Regions from separate parts of the Streptomyces sp. NPDC031466 genome, predicted to be linked through region 2. Evidence: riboswitches for the same ligand, from Rfam matches in the RefSeq annotation. Region 2 holds a riboswitch; each other region holds the start of a gene.
The links. A riboswitch is a leader RNA that binds a small molecule or an ion and turns the genes downstream of it on or off. The one in region 2 is predicted to bind cyclic di-AMP.

Region 1 (3,265 bases), on a different contig from region 2:
GAGGATGTTGCGGATGGTGGCACCGCGGAAGGCGTAGATCGACTGGTCCGCGTCACCCACCACGCACAGCTCCGCGGGGTCGTCGCCCTCGCCTCCGGAGGGGCCGACCAGCTCGCGCACCAGTGCGTACTGCGCGTGGTTCGTGTCCTGGTACTCGTCGACCATGACGTGCCGGAAGCGGCGGCGGTAGTGCTCGGCGACGTCCGGGAAGGCACGCAGGAGGTGGACCGTCGTCATGATCAGGTCGTCGAAGTCCAGCGCGTTCGCCTCGCGCAGGCGTGACTGGTACATGGCGTAGGCCTGGGCGAGGGTCTTCTCGAAGCCGTCGGCCGCCTGCGCCGCGAAGTCCTCCTCGTCGATCAGCTCGTTCTTCAGGTTCGAGATCTTGGCGCTGAAGGACTTCGGCGGGAACTTCTTGGGGTCCAGGTCGAGATCGCGGCAGACCAGGGCCATCAGGCGCTTGGAGTCCGCGGCGTCGTAGATCGAGAAGGAGGACGTGAAGCCCAGCTTCTTGTACTCGCGGCGCAGGATGCGGACGCAGGCGCTGTGGAAGGTCGACACCCACATCGCGTTGGCCCGGGGGCCCACGAGCTGCTCGACGCGCTCCTTCATCTCGCCCGCGGCCTTGTTCGTGAAGGTGATCGCGAGGATCTGGCCGGGGTGCACACCGCGCTCGGCGAGGAGGTACGCGATGCGGTGGGTCAGCACGCGGGTCTTGCCGGAGCCGGCGCCGGCGACGATGAGCAGCGGGGCGCCCGCGTGCACGACGGCCGCGCGCTGGTTCTCGTTCAGCCCCTCCAGGAGCGTCGCCGGGTCGATGACCGGGCGCGGGGCACCGTCGCGGTAGTGCGTGTCCCGGGTCATGGGCACGTCGAACTTCCCGCTGAACAAGTCGTCCGGAACGGGTTCCGGAGCGCTGTCCTCGGGCGGCGGCGGGGGCTCTTCGTCCGCGGCCCGGGAAGGCTGCAGGTCCGCCAGGAAGCTGTCATCAAAGAGGCTGCTCATCGCCTCCCGAGTCTAGGCGGCCCCACTGACAAACCGCCCCGGGTTCCGACCACCTCACATCCGCCGGTGACTCACATCCGGTGACCGGCTCACCTTCCTCTACGCCCCGCCCACGAACGCTCACGCTCCGCAGCGGCCCCCGGGCTTCCCGCGTCATGCTCACCTCACGCCCGCATCAAGGCCCTCGTAAAGTCACGGAAATGTATCGGGCATATCGAACATCAACCTTCACACCCGCCTCACGAGTTGGCTAGCGTGCTGCGCGGGCCGCTCGTCCCCCGCCGGCGAACCTCGCCGGGAGCGGGTGGCCTCCGCCGAGTCCGACGCGTTCGGAGCCGGGGACCCACCGAAAACCTGGGGTGAATCGGTCCCGTACGCAGTACGGGACCGTAGGGCAACCTTCCGGAGCACCCGCCCGAACCCGACAGCTAACCCGGTAGGCGGTCTACGGAAGGAGTCGCCTCCCTTGGCGTCGCACCGCAAGCCACGGACCCGGCCGACCGCACCCCGGACCCGCACCACCCCGGCCGTCGGCATCACGACGGCGGCCCTGACCTCCGTGGCCCTCCTGTCGCAGAGCGCGCAGGCAGCCCCCTCCGAGCCGACGAGGCCCCGCCTCGAAGAGCCCGGCCCCGAAGGACCCAGCCTCGAAGAGGTGCGGAAGAAGGTCGACGACCTCTACCACCAGGCGGGCGTGGCCACCCAGAAGTACAACTCGGCCAAGGAAAAGACCGACAAGCAGCGCAGGAGGACCGACCGCCTGCTCGACGACGTGGCCCAGCGCGCGGACAAGCTGAACGAGGCACGTCAAAAGCTCGGCTCCTACGCCGCCGCGCAGTACCGCACCGGCGCCGCCTCCCATACGGCCGCGATGATGCTGGCCGACGACCCTCAGGGTTACTTCGACCAGAACCACCTGGCGGGCCGGCTGACCGCGCGGCAGAAAAAGGCCGTGGACGACTACCAGGCGCAGCAGGCGTCGGCGACGAAACAGCGCGCGAGGGCGGCGCAGAGCCTCGAGACGCTGAGCGACTCCCGCGACGGCCTCAGGACGAGCAAGCGGACCGTCCAGAAGAAGCTGGGCGAGGCGCGTGAGCTGCTCTCGGAGCTGACCGCCGAGGAGAAGGCACGGCTCGCGGCGGCCGAACGGAAGCGGGAGCGGGAGGCCGAGCGCAAGGCCGAGGGACTGGCGCGCGAACAGGCCGCCGAGGCGGAGCGCAAGCACAAGGCCGAAGAGGCGGCGCGGAAGGAGACGGATCGGGGCCAGGGGCAGGGGCACGGGGGCGGGCAGGCCGAGGGTGCGGGAGAGGGCCAGGACGGCGGCTCAGGGACCGGAGCCGGGTCGGGTCCCGGGTCGATCCCCGGGTCGATTCCCGGGTCGGGGAGCACGGACAGCGGGTACTCCACCAAGGCCGCGAAGGTCGTCGATTTCGCACGGGCCCAGCTCGGCAAGCCGTACGTCTGGGGCGCCACCGGTCCGGATTCCTACGACTGCTCCGGGCTCACCCAGGACGCGTGGAAGGCCGTCGGGATCTCCCTGCCGCGCACCACATGGGATCAGGCGAAGGCGGGCACAACCGTGAGAACCGCCGATGCCGAGCCGGGTGACCTGGTGTTCTTCTACGACGACCTCAGTCATGTGGGGATCTACATCGGCGACGGCACGATGATCCACGCCCCGAGGCCGGGCGCGAACGTCCGTGTCGAGGCGATCTCCTACCTGCCCATCCACAGTGTGGTGCGCCCGGCATAACCCTGGTGAGCGCCCTCTACGCGCGCGTGGCCCGCACTCTTCGCGGAGTGCGGGCCACGCGCGCGTAGAGGGTCGCTAACGGAGGGCCGTTACCGGAGGGCCGTCATTGGGGGGATCAGGTCCACAGCACGGCGATGAAGATGTTGGCCGTCGTCAGCAGCCCCACCGCGCCGAACACGCCCTTGTCGATCTTCTCCTCGTCCCGCTTCACGTAGACCAGCGCGAGGATCACGATCAGCACGGCCATCTTGATGCCGATCTTGAGGTTGTTGACCGGGTTGTCGTCGGCCTGGTTCAGGCCCACCAGGACGGCACCGGTCACGAGCATGGTCAACGCGCCGTGCAGCATCGCGGGGCTGAAGCGGGCGGTGCCCTGGCCCATCTGCTTCATCTGGGTCAGGAAGCCGCCCAGGAGCGAGGCGATGCCGATGATGTGCAGGCCGACGAAGAGATGGATGAGTACGTCCATGAGGCCGGAGCCTAGCCCGGCCCCACGTCGCCCACCTC
Region 2 (3,265 bases):
GGGCCGAGGCCGAACACCCGCTCCGCGCGCCCCGGTCCGGCGGCCAGGAGGGCCACGGCCTCGTCGTGGTTCAGCCCCATGAGCTCGGTCCGGAAACCGGGCAACAACGCGAACCCGCCGTGCCTGCCGCGTTCCGCGAAGACCGGGACGCCGGCCGCGGACAGCGCCTCGATGTCGCGCAGCACGGTACGGGTGGACACCTCCAGCTCACGGGCGAGCGTGTCCGCGGTCAGCCGACCGCGCTGACGCAGCATCAGCACCAGCGAGACCAGTCGATCTGCGCGCATGCGGCAGACCTTATCGAATACATGACCGAGGGTGTCGTGATTCGTTGGCAGGCTCCGGGGCACCGACGTCGGCGTCAGCGCCGGCGTCGACGGATGTCCGCATTTCCCGTGCAGACGAATGGAGCTGATGTGGCAGTGGAACGAACGGCGGTCAATCCCGTGACGTGGTCGGTGGAGATGGGATTCAACCAGGGGGAACTCGTCAGCGGGCACACCCGGACCCTTTACTGCTCCGGGCAGACCGCGATGAACGGCGACGGCAAGCCTCAGCACGAGGGCGACATGGCCGGACAGTTGGTGCTGAGCCTCGACAATCTGGAGGCCGTGCTCGGCGAGGCCGGCATGTCCCTCGCGAACCTTGTCCGGCTCAATGTCTACACCACCGACGTCGATCTGCTGTTCCCTCATTACGGCCTGCTGGCCTCGCGGTTGGGCGCCGCGGGGGTGGCACCGGCCACCACGATGCTCGGGGTGACACGGCTGGCGATTCCGGGTCAGATGGTCGAACTCGAAGGAACTGCCGTCGCATGACGTGACCTCACCACCAATTCACCGCTTCTCCTGCTCGTGCCGGTCCGACCGGCACGAGCAGTTTTCATTCCCGAGGGCAATCGGCGGCCGATGGACAGGCCGGGTTGCTTTGCCATCAAGAAGGAAGGCATTTCACAGCAGCAGGCGCCATGGAGCCCCCTGCACCGCGCTGAGATGACGCCACCCTCAAGCGGTTCAATATGTCCATCTTTACACGATAAGTAGACTTGGCGCCTCTTTTGCCAAGTAAGTGCAGTTTCATTTCCCTTTCGCGGCGATAAACACCGATTTTTCCGCGCCGCTTCAGTGAAATGTGTCACGCCGATAAGGGATGATCGTGTAGCTCTCCGCGCCTATTTCCGTTCCCCGCAAAGCTAGTTGGCTTTAGCGATCAAAAGAGTCGTAGAGATCAAATCCCCAGGGAAGTCTCTTTGGATTCGCCGGTGTGAATTCCGGCCTTGTTCCGTCCCGGCGCTCTCGCTTAATGTCACCGTCAATCCGGATGGAACGCCGAATCCTGCCGCTGTCCGGAAACCCTTCCACTCACTCATCCACGGCAGGAGCGGGGGACCCAGGTAAGCCGCCGATCCGGATTCCGGATCGGCTCGGGGTGAAGGCGCGTTCCCCACGCGTCAGGACAGCTCCCGTCCGAACCCGACAGCTCACCTCGCAGGCGACGGAGAGGAACGTTTCGTCATGCCCGCAAAGGGAAAGCACCGCCGCCCCAAGTCCAGCTCGCTCAACCGGGGCATCGCCGCTGCGGGAACGGGCGGAGCCGTGCTCGTCCTCCCCGTGCTCGGCGCCACCAGCGCCGGAGCGGCCGAGGCCGGCGCCCTCGCCAAACCGGCCGCCGACTCCAGGACCTACGTCGTCGTCGCGGGCGACTCCCTCTCCAAGATCGCCCAGGAGCACTCCCTGAGCGGCGGCTGGAAGAAGCTCTACGAGGACAACCGCGGCGTACTCGGCGCCGACCCTAAGCTGATACACCCGGGCCTGAGGCTCACTCTCGGCGCGAAGGGCGCGGCCGAGCCCGAGAAGAAGCCGGCCGCCTCCCCGGCGTCCGCCGAGCGGGCGGACCGCTCGGCGCGCGAGGCCGTGCCCGCCGTCGCCCCGGCGAAGAAGACCTACGCCAACAACCTCGACGGCTGGATCAGGGAGTCGCTGGACATCATGGCCCAGCACGGCATCCCCGGTTCCTACGAGGGCATCCACCGCAACGTCATGCGTGAGTCCTCCGGCAACCCGCTGGCCATCAACAACTGGGACGTCAACGCGGTCGCCGGCACGCCCTCCAAGGGACTCCTCCAGGTCATCGGCCCCACGTTCGCCGCGTACCACGTGCCCGGCACGTCGCTGGACAGCTTCGACCCCGTCGCCAACATCACCGCCGCCTGCAACTACGCGGCCGACCGGTACGGCTCGATCGACAACGTGAACGGCCCGTACTAGACCTCACCCACCGCACAGACCGCCCGCCCGGCGGATCACCCGCCGGGCGACTCGTTCGGCTACCGGCACAGGCCGTGCGCGGTTCCCATGATCTGGGCGGTCTGCTTCGGAGTGGTGCCGATTTCTCTCATCGTCTTCTTCGCCTGGTCGCCGAGCGCCTTCCCCCGCGCGGCGCAGAAGGCGTTGCCGTGGGTGAGGAGCGTCGCGTCGTCGATGTCCGCCAGGTCCGGGTAGTGGTCCCGGATCGTCTTGAGGTAGAGCTTGGACATCACACCCGTCAGCTCGCGCGGCTCGGCGGCGCTGGGCGCAGGCGTGGACGCGGTGGTCGAGGGTGCGGACGCCGAGGCCCGGGCGCGGTCGTCGCCGTCGTCGTCGCACGCCGATGCGCCAAGGACGGTCACGGCGAGGCAGAGGGCGAGGACAGGCAGGCGCTTGTACATGGATCTCCTGGTCGAGGGGAAATGCGGGGTTCATTCTCACCCCTGACGAGGTGGTGGCTCCCGGCGGGTGGACATCGCCGACATCGTGGTGTGGGGCGCCCCGCCCTTCGGGGGCGGTCGAAGGTCAGACCGCCCGGCGCCCGTCTCGCTCGGGAGACCCGCGCGTTCGACGCGTACGACGGTCAATGCGCCATCTCCCGAACGGTGTTGACGCCGCCTCGGCACGGGCGTCGCAAGTCGACGGCGCCCGCCACCCGCGCCTCCGCTCGCGGCGGGTTGTCCGTGAACTCTCACGAAATTGTCCGTGATCTGTAACAGGCGCATCCCTCGGCCGCCGGGCCCCGTCCTGGCATGTGGCGGTAAGGCGACCGGACCGGGGACCGGCGAGGATGACGTGAGAGGGGCGGGCATGGCACGGCACAGCGGGGGACGGGGCTGGTACGGCAAGTTGGTCGGGGCGGCGCTCGGTGTGACGGTGCTCGCCACCGGCGCCTCGGTGTGGACCGCGCAGGCCGGTGACGTGAGCGACGCGCCGCCGCGGGCGGGCGCACCGGCCAA
Region 3 (3,265 bases), on a different contig from region 2:
CCTCGGAGGCGGCGTGCGCGACGGCGAGCGAGACGCCGAGGATGGCGTTGGCGCCGAGGGAGCCCTTGTTGTCGGTGGCGTCCAGGTCGAACATGGCCTGGTCGATCAGCCGCTGCTCGGTGGCGTCGTAGCCCACCAGCTCCGGGCCGATCTGCTCGATGACGGCGAGGACGGCCTTCTCCACGCCCTTGCCCTGGTAACGGTTGGGGTCACCGTCACGGAGTTCGATGGCCTCGAAGGCACCGGTGGAGGCACCGGACGGGACGGCGGCACGACCGGTGCTGCCGTCGTCGAGGCCGACCTCGACCTCGACCGTGGGGTTGCCTCGGGAGTCCAGGATTTCCCGGGCTACGACGACGTCGATGGACGGCACGAGCATCTCCTTCTGGGATGTGACGCGTTTACGAGAGCCGCTTCGGCCCTGCGTCTCCTGAGCCTAACCGGCCCGGAGCCTTCGGCCAGCCGACCGCCCGTCCCCTGGGACGGACAGTTGCGCAAACAGCCGGGAAACGGGGCGTAAGGCCACGTTTTCTACTCGCTGGTAGCGAACAAGGCGGGCCGGGTGTGACGCGGACATGCCCCCGCCCCGGTGCGTACGGGGGTACGCGCACCGGGGCGGGGAGCCCGTGGGGACGGGGCGGGCGGCCGTGCGTCCGCCGAGGCACGGCCGCGGGCGGGTCAGCTGAGGTGGAGCTGCTGGCCCGGGAAGATGAAGTCGGCGTTGTCGATGATGTCGCCGTTCAGCTTGTAGACCTTCTGCCAGCCGCCCTTGACGTCGTGCGCCGCGGCGATCTTGGACAGCGTGTCGCCGGTCTTGACCTTGTACTCGCCGTCGCCCTTCTCGACCTTCTTGCCGGTCGGGGTCTCGACGGTCTTCTGCGACTCGGTCTGCGGCGCGGGCTGCGGCTTCGGGGCCTGCTGCGCCCGCTGCTGGGGGGCGGCCTGCTGCTGGGGGGCGGCCTGCTGCTGCGTCTGCTGCGGCTGCGGCTTGGTCTGCTGCTGCGGGGCCTGCTGCTGGGGGGCCTGCTGCTGCGCGCCGCCGCCGTTGTACGCGGCGCCCGAGAGGCCGACGCCGCAGCTCGGCCAGGCACCCTTGCCCTGGCCGGCGAGGACCTTCTCGCCGATCTCGATCTGCTGGGCCTTGGAGGCCTTGTCGGCGGTGGGCGCGTACTTCGTACCGCCGTAGGCGGCCCAGGTGGAGGGCGAGAACTGCAGACCGCCCTGGTAGCCGTTGCCGGTGTTGATCGACCAGTTGCCGCCGGACTCGCACTGGGCGACGGCGTCCCACTCCTGGCCGGTGGCGGCGCTGGCCGAACCGGCGGCCATCAGCGGGGCGGCCACGGCGGCACCGGTGACACCGGCGAGCGTGACGACACGGGTGGCCTTGGACGGACGGCGGTGCTTGCCCTTGCTGGAAAACAGCATGAGTTCATCCCCTCACCGACGCCTGCGAGGTGAGCTGTCGGGTTCGGGCCAGTGAAGTTGCCCGGTCGCACCGACTTCGGTGCGACTTCACCCCTAGCCGGTCCCGTCCGCGGCGCTCCCTCGCGGAAGCCCCAACGTCCGGACCCGGCACTTACCTTGGGTCCCCCGCTCCTGCCCACGGCGCTCGAAGCGACGACTGTTCCCGTCCGGCCGTTGGCAGGATTCGGCGTACCGACCGGCGGGGCCCACGAGTGGCGGGCGATGACGACCGTAGTCACGCGATCGCCACAATTTCAAAGACGATCAGGCCTTCTGAGACCCATCTCTCACTTGCGCCAATGCGGACATACGGTTGCGAAGCGCCCGGCGGACGCTTCGTCAACTACCGCTACTTTTCGCCCAAATCGAGGCTCTGACCGGGGAGAATGAGGTCCGGGTCGGCTCCGACGGTCTCCTTGTTCTCGGAGTACAGCTCGTGCCAGCCGCCCTTGACGTCCAGGTCGTCCGCGATGACCGAGAGGTTGTCCCCGGAGCGGACCTCGTAGGTCCCGTCGGCGACCTTCTGGGTGCGTTCGCCGCCGCGCGAGGCGTGCCGGCCGGTGCGGTCGCCGTCGGCGTTCCGCGCGTCGGCTGCGGAGGTCTCGTCCGCGTCGCCGGCGCGGTGGCGGCCGGCGGCGGAGTCCTCGGAGCTCTCGGAGGGGTCGGAGGAGTTCTTCGGGTCGCGGGAAGTGCCGTCCTCGGCGCCGGACTTGCCCGCCTCGGACGCCCCGTCCTTGCCGTCCGATGTGTCCACGACGTCCGTCCCGTCGTGATTCTTGTCTCGGGAGGCGCGGTCCGATCCGGGCGTGTCGCCCGCGTGGCCGGAGGACTTCCGCTTTTCTGACGTGTCGTCGGAGGTGTCGGTGGAACCGGCACCCTTCCCGGCCGCGGACTCGCCCTTGCCGGCCTTCTCGCCGGTCTTCTCGCGGGCCTTCTCGTCCGCACCCTTGCCACTTGCTCCGCCGGCGCCCGACGTGTCCGAGGGCTCGGGGAGGATCGGGTCGCCCGGGTCGACGTCGGCCGCGGCGCCGCCGTCGGTGAGCCCGGCGATCGGCCCGCAGCTCGGCCAGGCCTTCGGTCCCTTGGCGTCCAGGATGTCCTCCGCCACGGCGATCTGCTGCGACTTGGAGGCCTCGTCGGCGCTCGGCGCGTAGTTCAGGCCGCCGTGCTGCTCCCACGTCTCCTGGGAGAGCTGGAGCCCTCCGTAGTAACCGTTCCCGGGGTCGGCGCTCCACTCACCGCCGCTCTCGCACTCGGCGAGCTTGTCCCACGTCACCGTCTCGGCGGCGCTCGCGCTCGTGGCCCCGAGGAGCGGGATGGCGATGGCTGATCCGGTGACTCCGGCCGCGACGATGAGGGCCGGGGCCTGGCGGGGGCGTCGGTGACGACCATTGCCGGAGAGCATGCGGTTGCCTTTCGGGAGACTGTGACGACGACCCGGGCACCGGGGTGCCCGAGTCGACGTGAACGTAGCCGCACTCGAACACTTGTCACAAGTCGATGCAGCGGAGATCACGCGAAGATCACAGTCGTGACACGCCGTCAGTCCTTACTCATCCGGCAGCCGTTTCATGTGCGGGTGTGAACTCCACCGGCAGGGTGCGCAGTCCCCGCATGATCAGCCCGCCGCGCCAGCGCAAATCAGCGGGATCGCCCGCGAGTTGCAGATCGGGAAGGCGCCGCAGCAGCGTCGCGAGGGCGGTCTGGCCCTCCAGGCGGGCGAGCGGCGCGCCCAGGCAGTAGTGGATGCCGTGCCCGTATCCCAGGTGCTGGTTGTCGCGCCGGGACAGGTCCAGCGTGT

Region 1: another riboswitch for cyclic di-AMP. It lies ahead of ACZ5GP_RS25055 (C40 family peptidase); the one in region 2 lies ahead of ACZ5GP_RS10115 (transglycosylase SLT domain-containing protein).
Region 3: another riboswitch for cyclic di-AMP. It lies ahead of ACZ5GP_RS17600 (transglycosylase family protein); the one in region 2 lies ahead of ACZ5GP_RS10115 (transglycosylase SLT domain-containing protein).

What each region holds. Positions count from the first base shown of each region.
Region 1 is NZ_JBVIJT010000010.1:114,054-117,318, forward strand. Features, by position in the region: gene pcrA (DNA helicase PcrA) at 1-1,005, opposite strand, end outside; cyclic di-AMP (ydaO/yuaA leader) riboswitch at 1,308-1,463, shown strand; gene ACZ5GP_RS25055 (C40 family peptidase) at 1,472-2,758, shown strand; gene ACZ5GP_RS25060 (hypothetical protein) at 2,874-3,227, opposite strand.
Region 2 is NZ_JBVIJT010000004.1:280,486-283,750, forward strand. Features, by position in the region: gene ACZ5GP_RS10105 (helix-turn-helix transcriptional regulator) at 1-287, opposite strand, end outside; gene ACZ5GP_RS10110 (RidA family protein) at 423-818, shown strand; cyclic di-AMP (ydaO/yuaA leader) riboswitch at 1,353-1,509, shown strand; gene ACZ5GP_RS10115 (transglycosylase SLT domain-containing protein) at 1,515-2,267, shown strand; gene ACZ5GP_RS10120 (hypothetical protein) at 2,327-2,707, opposite strand; gene ACZ5GP_RS10125 (polysaccharide deacetylase family protein) at 3,117-3,265, shown strand, end outside.
Region 3 is NZ_JBVIJT010000006.1:525,518-528,782, reverse strand. Features, by position in the region: gene eno (phosphopyruvate hydratase) at 1-373, opposite strand, end outside; gene ACZ5GP_RS17600 (transglycosylase family protein) at 679-1,425, opposite strand; cyclic di-AMP (ydaO/yuaA leader) riboswitch at 1,430-1,618, opposite strand; gene ACZ5GP_RS17595 (transglycosylase family protein) at 1,814-2,869, opposite strand; gene ACZ5GP_RS17590 (cytochrome P450 family protein) at 3,018-3,265, opposite strand, start outside.